2 regions of the Streptomyces sp. CB03238 genome follow, and region 1 is predicted to be linked to the other one. Evidence: riboswitches for the same ligand, from Rfam matches in the RefSeq annotation. Region 1 holds a riboswitch; the other holds the start of a gene.
What was found. Region 1 has a riboswitch for S-adenosylmethionine ahead of thrC (threonine synthase). Riboswitches for the same ligand answer to the same signal wherever they lie in the genome.
Positions count from the first base shown of each region.

Region 2: another riboswitch for S-adenosylmethionine. It lies ahead of BKD26_RS07775 (aminotransferase class V-fold PLP-dependent enzyme); the one in region 1 lies ahead of thrC (threonine synthase).

Region 1 covers NZ_NBCN01000008.1:185,825-190,206, reverse strand. The annotation lists gene BKD26_RS16845 (trehalose-6-phosphate synthase) at 1-515, opposite strand, end outside; gene BKD26_RS16840 (glucosyl-3-phosphoglycerate synthase) at 561-1,505, opposite strand; SAM riboswitch class I at 1,630-1,773, shown strand; gene thrC (threonine synthase) at 1,791-3,074, shown strand; gene BKD26_RS16830 (ubiquitin-like small modifier protein 1) at 3,104-3,379, shown strand; gene BKD26_RS16825 (cold-shock protein) at 3,822-4,028, shown strand; gene groL (chaperonin GroEL) at 4,338-4,382, shown strand, end outside.
Region 2 covers NZ_NBCN01000004.1:103,927-108,308, reverse strand. The annotation lists gene trpD (anthranilate phosphoribosyltransferase) at 52-1,116, shown strand; SAM riboswitch class IV at 1,207-1,324, shown strand; gene BKD26_RS07775 (aminotransferase class V-fold PLP-dependent enzyme) at 1,509-2,867, shown strand; gene BKD26_RS07770 (glycerate kinase) at 2,893-4,176, opposite strand; gene BKD26_RS07765 (SLC13 family permease) at 4,173-4,382, opposite strand, start outside.

The sequences.
Region 1 (4,382 bases):
CACGGCGTGTGCGAGAAGTGCCCGATCCGCAGGTCGGGGCGCAGCTCGCGGAGCATTCCGGGGACCAGGGCCAGGTGGTAGTCCTGGACGACGACCACGGCGCCGTCGTCGGCCTGCTCGGCCAGGGCCTCGGCGAACGCCCGGTTGTACAGGCGGTACGCCACCCACTGGCGGCGGAACTCCGCGTCGAAGACCGGCTCCAGCGGCGTCTGGTACAGCATGTGGTGCACGAACCACAGCACCGAGTTCGCGATGCCGTTGTACGCCTCGGCGTGCACCCGCGCGTCGATGTCGAGCATCAGTACGCCCGGCTCGTCCGCCACGCCCTGCCGTACGGCCTGCCGGTCGCCGTCGCTCAGGGCGGCGCACACCCACAGCGCGCCCGCGTCCGGTCCGATCGCGGAGAGCCCGGACACCAGCCCGCCCCCGCCGCGCCGGGCGTCGAGCGTGCCGTCCTCACGTGGCACGTAGCTGACCGGACCGCGGTTCGAGGCGACGAGAATCTGGGCTGCCATGGAGACGAACCTAGCCCGTTGCGGAAACGCTCAAACGTACGGCGCTCACGCCACCCGGCGGCGCCGTGCGTACTCGGCCACCTCCACCATCGGCGGCCGCTCCTCGGTGTCGACCGGGTGGGTACGCGGGACGAACCCCTCCTCCGCCCGGTCGAACTGTGTCAGCCGGGGCCGCACCAGGTGCCCCCGCGACAGCCGCAGCTGCGCCGTCCGGTAGATCGCCGCCGCCATCCGGCCCAGCGCCCGCTCGTCCTGGTGCCGGTGCTTGCGCACGCCCACGTCCACCTGCGCGAGGGCGTCCAGCCCCACGGTGTGCAGGGCGTCGACGAGGAGGCCCAGCTCGACTCCGTACCCGACGGGGAAGGGCAGCCGTTCGAGCAGGGAGCGGCGGGCCGCGTACTCGCCGCCCAGCGGCTGGACGAACCCGGCCAGCTGCGGCCAGTGCAGGTTCAGCAGCGGCCGCGCCACCAGCTCGGTCACCCGCCCGCCCTGGCCGGGGGAGCCGGCCAGGGGCCGGTCGTACATGGCCTTGACGAGATGGACGGACGGGTCGGTGAGGAGGGGGCCGACGGTTCCGGTCACGAAATCGGCCGAGAAGTCACGCAGGTCGGCGTCGACGAAGCAGATGATGTCGCCGCTCGTCACCAGGAGCGAGCGCCACAGCACCTCGCCCTTGCCCGGCACGGCGGGTATCCGGGGCAGGATCGCGTCCCGGTGCACCACGCGCGCCCCGGCCGCCGCCGCGACCTCGGCCGTACGGTCCGTGGAGCCGGAGTCCACCACGACCAGCTCGTCGACCAGCGCGGCGGCGTCCGACATCAGCTCGCGGCGGATCACGGTGACGATCTCGCCGACCGTCGCCTCCTCGTTCAGCGCCGGCAGCACGACACTGACGGTCGTACCGCGCTTGGCCGGGAGCAACTGGTCGAGCGGTCGCTCCGTCACGGACCAGGACCGCCGGTCCAGCCAGCGCTCCACCTCTTCCAGCACGTGATCTCCATCTCGCGTATCGGACGACCATCTCAAGCGTCCGGGGGTTCGGTTACAGTCTTGAGCAACGCGGATGTCCGATGCATGTCGGGGGTCCACGTCCACGAGTCGAACAATCGAATACAGCTCATCCAGAGGGGCAGAGGGATACGGCCCGTTGAAGCCCCGGCAACCCTCCAGCCGGCACTCGCAGATCTTGCGCGAGGCCCCGGCTAGGGAAGGTGCCAAATCCGTCTCATGGCGAAGCGCGCCATGAGGAAGATGAGGAGAAAGGGCCTCGCCTCCATGGCTGTACAGACTGTCGCCACCGCCAAGAACGTCGACCTCGGGCCTGCTTCCGCCCTCTCCTGTCGTGAATGCGGCGAGCGTTTCGAGCTCGGTCCCATTTTCGCCTGTGAGCTGTGTTTCGGGCCGCTCGAGATCGCCTACGACCTGCCGAGCGGTGACCCCGAGGCCCTGCGCAAGCAGATCGAGGCCGGGCCCGCCAGCATCTGGCGGTACGCGCCGCTGCTCCCCGTTCCGGCGGACGTGGCCGACAAGCCGAACCTGAACCCCGGCTGGACCAAGCTCGTCCAGGCCGACAACCTGGCACGTGAGCTGGGCGTCGAGCCCGGCAAGCTGTTCGTCAAGGACGACTCCGGCAACCCGACGCACTCCTTCAAGGACCGCGTCGTCGCCCAGGCCATCGAGGCCGCCCGCGCCTTCGGCTTCACCACCCTGTCCTGCTCTTCCACGGGCAACCTGGCGGGTGCCGTCGCCGCCGCCGCCGCCCGCGCCGGCTTCCGCTCCTGCGTGTTCATCCCGCACGACCTGGAGCAGGGCAAGGTCGTCATGGCCGCGATCTACGGCGGTGACCTCGTCGGCATCGAGGGCAACTACGACGACGTCAACCGCTTCTGCTCGGAGCTCATCGGCGACCCGCTGGGCGAGGGCTGGGGCTTCACCAACGTCAACCTGCGCCCGTACTACGCGGAGGGCTCCAAGACCCTCGCGTACGAGATCTGCGAGCAGCTCGGCTGGCGCCTGCCGGACCAGCTGGTCATCCCGATCGCGTCCGGCTCGCAGCTGACGAAGATCGACAAGGGCCTGCAGGAGCTCATCAAGCTGGGCCTGGTCGAGGACAAGCCGTACAAGATCTTCGGCGCCCAGGCGGAGGGCTGCTCCCCGGTGTCGACGGCCTTCAAGGGCGGTCACGACGTCGTACGGCCCCAGAAGCCGAACACCATCGCCAAGTCGCTCGCCATCGGCAACCCGGCCGACGGCCCGTACGTCCTGGACATCGCCCGCCGCACGGGCGGCGCGGTGGAGGACGTCAATGACGAGCAGGTCGTCGACGCGATCAAGCTGCTGGCGCGTACGGAGGGCATCTTCGCCGAGACAGCGGGCGGGGTGACCGTGGGCGTGACGAAGAAGCTGATCGAGGCCGGTGCCCTGGACCCGTCCCTGACGACGGTCGTGCTCAACACGGGCGACGGCCTGAAGACCCTCGACGCCGTCGCGCCGACCACCGGCCCGACCGCGACGATCCGCCCGAGCCTGGACGCGTTCCGCGACGCCGGCCTGGCCTGACCGACCCGCACCGAAAGGCATTACGAACCATGAGCGTCAACGTGCGCATCCCCACCATCCTCCGCACGTACACGGGCGGCCAGGCCGAGGTCACGGCGGAGGGCGCGACCCTCTCCGAGGTCATCGAGTCGCTGGAGAAGAACCACCCGGGCATCGCGGCCCGCGTCCTCGACGACCAGGGCAAGCTGCGCCGGTTCGTGAACGTGTACGTCAACGACGACGACGTGCGCTTCGAGCAGGGCCTGGGGACCGCCACGCCGGACGGTGCGGGCGTCTCGATCATTCCGGCCGTCGCCGGCGGCTGATCACCTCCGACTTCCGGAGACAATTGCCCCCTTCGCTTCACAAGCGGAGGGGGCAATTCTGCATGGTTGAGCGCGGTAGAGTTGGGGAAGTCCCCGCCCTTGCCTGTGCCACCCGCATATGAGAACGCGGCCGGTCACGACAAGATGAAGTCAAAGTAGCCCCGCTTATTGCGCCATTTGTGCGCTTTGCCGGGCCCGACTTGCCCAGGATTCTGGCGAATTCAGCCGCATTTTCCGTTCACGCGTGCTCGGAATTCTCGTCCGATTGACCTGTTGCAGACGGCAGTTGGGCAGATACATTCAGCGGCGGTCGACGCGTTCCGGCGCACGCTCCTGGGGTCTCCCCATGCCGCCAGGCATAGGGGAACTGTCAGGGGGCGAGGTCTGACCCGGGTCCGCGAAGTGCGGTCCTGCGCAAGGGCCAGTAATAGGGGAGTTAGGCATGGCTCAGGGCACCGTCAAGTGGTTCAACGCGGAGAAGGGGTACGGCTTCATCGCGGTCGACGGTGGTGCGGATGTTTTCGTCCACTACAGCGCGATCCAGATGGACGGCTACCGCACCCTTGAAGAAGGTCAGCGAGTCGAGTTCGAGATCTCGCAGGGCCAGAAGGGTCCGCAGGCGGACATGGTCAAGCTCGCCGCCGGCTGAGAGCCGCGTCGCGATCGACCGACCATCGACTGTCGACATCGCTAGTGCCGAGGGGCTCGCGTTCCAGGGGACGCGGGCCCCTCGCGCGCGTCCGGACCCCTGTCTCGTATGCGAGAGGCGCTTGCACTCGCAGGGGTCGAGTGCTAATCATTGGCGTTAGCACTCTGAAGGTGAGAGTGACAACGAAGGACCGAGTCGGTGAGGTCTGCAGGCCGGTGGGGCAAGGAACCACTTCAGGCAGGCAGGCCGTCCGTCGCGGGCGCCAGCGCGGTCCGGAGCATCCACCCCAGTCCGGGAGGACCACTTCACATGGCCAAGATCATCGCGTTCGACGAGGAGGCACGGCGCGGCCTC
Region 2 (4,382 bases), on a different contig from region 1:
CGTCTCGATAGGCTGTGGTCATCCCTGTACGTACGGACACCAGGAGCGACCATGAGCGCTGTGCAACCCGCTGGAGGACCGAGCTCGGCGGGTCGTTCCTGGCCCGAGGTGCTGAACGCCCTGCTGGAGGGCCGCGACCGTAGCGCCGACGACACGGCGTGGGCGATGGACCACATCATGCGCGGCGAGGCCACCGACGCCCAGATCGCCGGCTTCGCGGTCGCGCTGCGGGCGAAGGGCGAGACCGTCGAGGAGATCTCCGGCCTCGTCCGCGCCATGTACGCGCACGCCAACCTCATCGAGGTGCCCGGCCCGTCCGTCGACCTCGTCGGCACGGGCGGCGACGGTGCCAAGACCGTCAACATCTCCACCATGTCGGCGATCGTCGTCGCCGGTACGGGCGCCAAGGTCGTCAAGCACGGCAACCGCGCCGCGTCCTCCGCCTCCGGCTCCTCCGACGTGCTGGAGAAGCTCGGCGTCAACCTGGACCTCACCCCCCGGCGGGTCGCCGAGGTCGCTGAGGAGGCGGGCATCACCTTCTGCTTCGCGGTGAGGTTCCACCCGGCGCTGCGCCATGTGGCGGCGGCCCGCAAGGAGCTCGGCATCCGCACCACGTTCAACTTCCTCGGGCCGCTGACCAACCCCGCGCGGGTGAAGGCCCAGGCGACCGGCGTCGCCGACGCGCGGATGGCGCCGATCATGGCCGGGGTGCTCGCCGAGCGCGGCTCCTCCGCCCTGGTGTTCCGCGGCGACGACGGACTGGACGAGCTGACCACCACGGCCACCTCGAAGGTGTGGGTCGTCCGGGACGGCGCGGTGCGCGAGGAGGCGTTCGACCCCCGCGACGTGGGCATCGACCTGGTGCCGGTGGAAGCGCTGCGCGGCGCGGACGCCTCGTACAACGCGGACGTGGCGCGCCGGCTGCTGGCCGGCGAGACCGGGCCGGTACGGGACGCGGTGCTGCTCAACGCGGCGGCGGCGCTGGTGGCCCTGGAACCGTCGGACGCGCCGCTGGCCGAGCAGATCCGGGCGGGCATGGCGAAGGCGGCCGAGGCGATCGACTCCGGCGCGGCGCGGGCGGTGCTGGAGCGGTGGGTGGCGGCCAGCCACCGCTGAGTGTGACGCCAGGCGTGTGACGCAAGGCGCAGTCCCGGATGCCGGACTGCGCCTTGCGCATGTCGAGACGTATGGCAAGATGCCTTTCAAGGTCATGAGTGACAGCGACTACGGCCCCGGCCCGCTGTCCGGCAACCCTCCGTCCGTGGCGGGGTGCCCCGGGTGAAGACCAGGTCGCAGGCAGCGAGGTCTGCGGCAAGCGCGGACCCCTGCACACCCTGGGGTCCTGGTCCTCAAGGGAGCAGTCTCGTGAGCAAGCGAATGCGATAGGGCGTATCGCCCCTTCTTCGGTACCCCCTTTTTCCCCCTTTTCCGGTGTTCGCGCACCGCACCGTGACGTCTCCGACGCGTCCGCGCACCCGGAATTCGCCTGCTTCGTACGGGAGTTCGCCATGTCCGTCACCACCATCGCCGCCGACCGGTCCGTTTGTGCCCCGCTGCCCGTCCTGGGACGGGACGTCACCGTGCCGCTCGTCACCGGGGGCGAGGTCACGTACGCCGCGCTCGACTACGCCGCCAGCGCGCCGGCCCTCCAGCGGGTCTGGGACGACGTGGCCGCGTACGCGCCGTACTACGGCAGCGTGCACCGGGGTGCCGGGTACCTGTCGCAGCTGTCGACCGACCTGTTCGAGAACAGCCGCGCCGCGGTGTCGGAGTTCCTGGACTGCCGCGAGAGCGACCAGGTGGTCTTCACCCGGTCGACGACCGACTCGCTGAACCTGCTGGCCGGGGCCCTGCCCGCCGGCTGCCAGGTGTTCGTCTTCGAGACCGAGCACCACGCCTCGCTGCTGCCCTGGAGGGACGCGCGGGTCACCTACCTCAACGCGCCCCGTACGCCCGGTCAGGCGGTCGAGACGCTGGAACGGGCGCTCGCCGACCGGGAGCCCTACGGCCCCGCCCTGGTCTGCGTCACCGGCGCGTCCAACGTCACCGGTGAGCTGTGGCCCGTGCGGGAGCTGGCCGCCGCCGCCCACGCCCACGGCGCCCGCATCGTCCTGGACGCCGCGCAGCTCGCCCCCCACCACCCCCTCTCCGTACGGGAGCTGGACGTCGACTGGGTGGCGTTCTCCGGGCACAAGCTGTACGCCCCGTTCGGCTCCGGCGTCCTCGCCGGACGCGCCGACTGGCTGAAGGACGCCGAGCCGTACCTGGCCGGCGGCGGCGCCTCCCGCAAGGTGGCGCGGCGCGCCGACGGCGGGGTGGACGTCGAGTGGCACACCACCGCCGCCCGCCACGAGGCCGGCTCGCCGAACGTCATCGGCGTGTACGCCATCGCCTCCGCCTGCAAGGCGCTCACCGAGGCCGGGTTCGACGCCCTCGTGGCGCGCGAGCAGCACTTGATCGGCAAGGTCCACGAAGGGCTCGCCGAGGTGCCCGAGGTGAAGGTGCTGTCGCTGTTCGGCGACGAGGCTCCCCGCGTGGGCGTCATCTCGTTCGTCGTGAAGGGCTGGAACAGCTCGCACTTCGCGGCGGCGCTGTCCGCCGAGTACGGCATCGGGGTGCGCGACGGGCTGTTCTGCGCCCACCCGCTGGTGCGCACCCTGCTCGGCGGCGAGCGCGAGGACGTCGGCGAGTGCGGCGCGCCCGACGGCGGGACCACCGCGCTCAACGCCATCCGGGTCAGCTTCGGGGCGGGGACGCCGGACGAGCACGTCGACCGGTTCGTTCGGGCCGTGAAGGAGCTCGTCCGGGACGGGGCGCGCTGGAACTACCGTACGGAGGACGGGCGTTGTGTGCCCGACCGCGGCTAGGGCCCGTCTCCCGGGCCAGGCCGGATCAGGGAGCGGGGTCTGGTGCGTGTGATCGCAAGGCGGAGGAGGGAGTCATGGCGGAGCCATGCCGACCGACGACAACGCCGCGAGCGCGCGTGCCAGGGCACGCGAGCCCGGCCGGGTCCGGGAGACGGGCCCTGAGCCGGGTGCCCACCAGGACCGTGCGCAGCGCCCGCTCGGCGGCGTCCGCGAGCAGCTCGGCGGCACGGTCCAGGGCCTCTGACAGAGGTACGGGTCCGGGCGCGATCGACTCGTAGGCGTCGAGCCCCGCGTCCTGCGCCCCGGGCCCCAGCGTGCCGGCCAGCGCGAGGACCGGGACGCCCGCCTCCCGGGCCCGCCGGGCCACCTCGCCCGGGACCTTGCCGCGCACGGTCTGGGCGTCCAGGGCGCCCTCGCCGGTGATCACCAGGTCGGCGTGACCCAGCCGGGCACCCAGGTCCAGCCCGTCGAGGAGCACCTCGAAGCGCGGGAGCAGCCGGGCGCCCACCGCCGCGAGCCCCGCGCCCAGCCCGCCCGACGCCCCGGTGCCGGGCGCTCCGCGCAGGTCCACGCCCGGGGCGAACGCCGCCGTCAGCGCGGCCGCCCACCGCTCCAGGGCGGCCGACAGCTCCTCGCACTGCGCCGGGGTGGCGCCCTTCTGGGGGCCGAAGACCCGGGCCACGCCCCGCTCGCCGCACAGCACGTTGTACGGGTTGCACGCCACCAGCAGCTCGGCCTCCGCCAGCCGCGCATCGAGCCCGCTCGCGTCGATGACCGCCAGCCGGGACAAGGCCCGCCCCCCGTACGGCAGTTCGCCCCCGCCCGCGTCCAGCAGCCGGACGCCCAGCGCCTGGAGCGCGCCGGCGCCCCCGTCCGACGTCCCCGAGTCGCCGCAGCCGACCAGGACGCGCCGGGCGCCCGCGTCCAGGGCGGCGCGGATCAGCTCGCCGACGCCGTACGTGGTCGTGGCGCCCGGGTCCCGGCGGCCCCGCGGCACCAGGGCCAGCCCCGCCACGGCGGCCATCTCCACCACCGCCGAGCCGTCCCCGAGGAGCGCGAAGTGGGTGTCGACCGGATCGCCCAGCGGGCCGGTGGCCACCCGGGACACCAGCCGCCCGCCCGTCGCGGCGGCCAGCGCCTCCGCCGTACCCTCACCCCCGTCGACCAGCGGGATCAGGTCCAGCTCGGCGTCCGGCAGGACCCGCAGCACCCCTTCGGCGATGGCCTCGGCGGCCTGCCGCGCGGACAGGGACTCCTTGAAGCCGCTGGGCGCGACGGCGATGCGGTACGAGGGGGACGAGTGGCTCATGGGCGGGTCTCCAGGAGGACGGGCACGCCGAGCAGCGGCCAGACGGTCAGGGCGAACAGCAGGACCAGGCCCGCCGTGAGCGGCGCGAGCACCGCCGACAGCCGCAGCAGGTCACGCGGGGTGTAGGTGGGCACGCCGTCGGGGACGTCGGAGAAGAGGGCGACCGGCTTCGCCGACGCGGGCAGTGTGTGGCAGAAGCCCGCCGC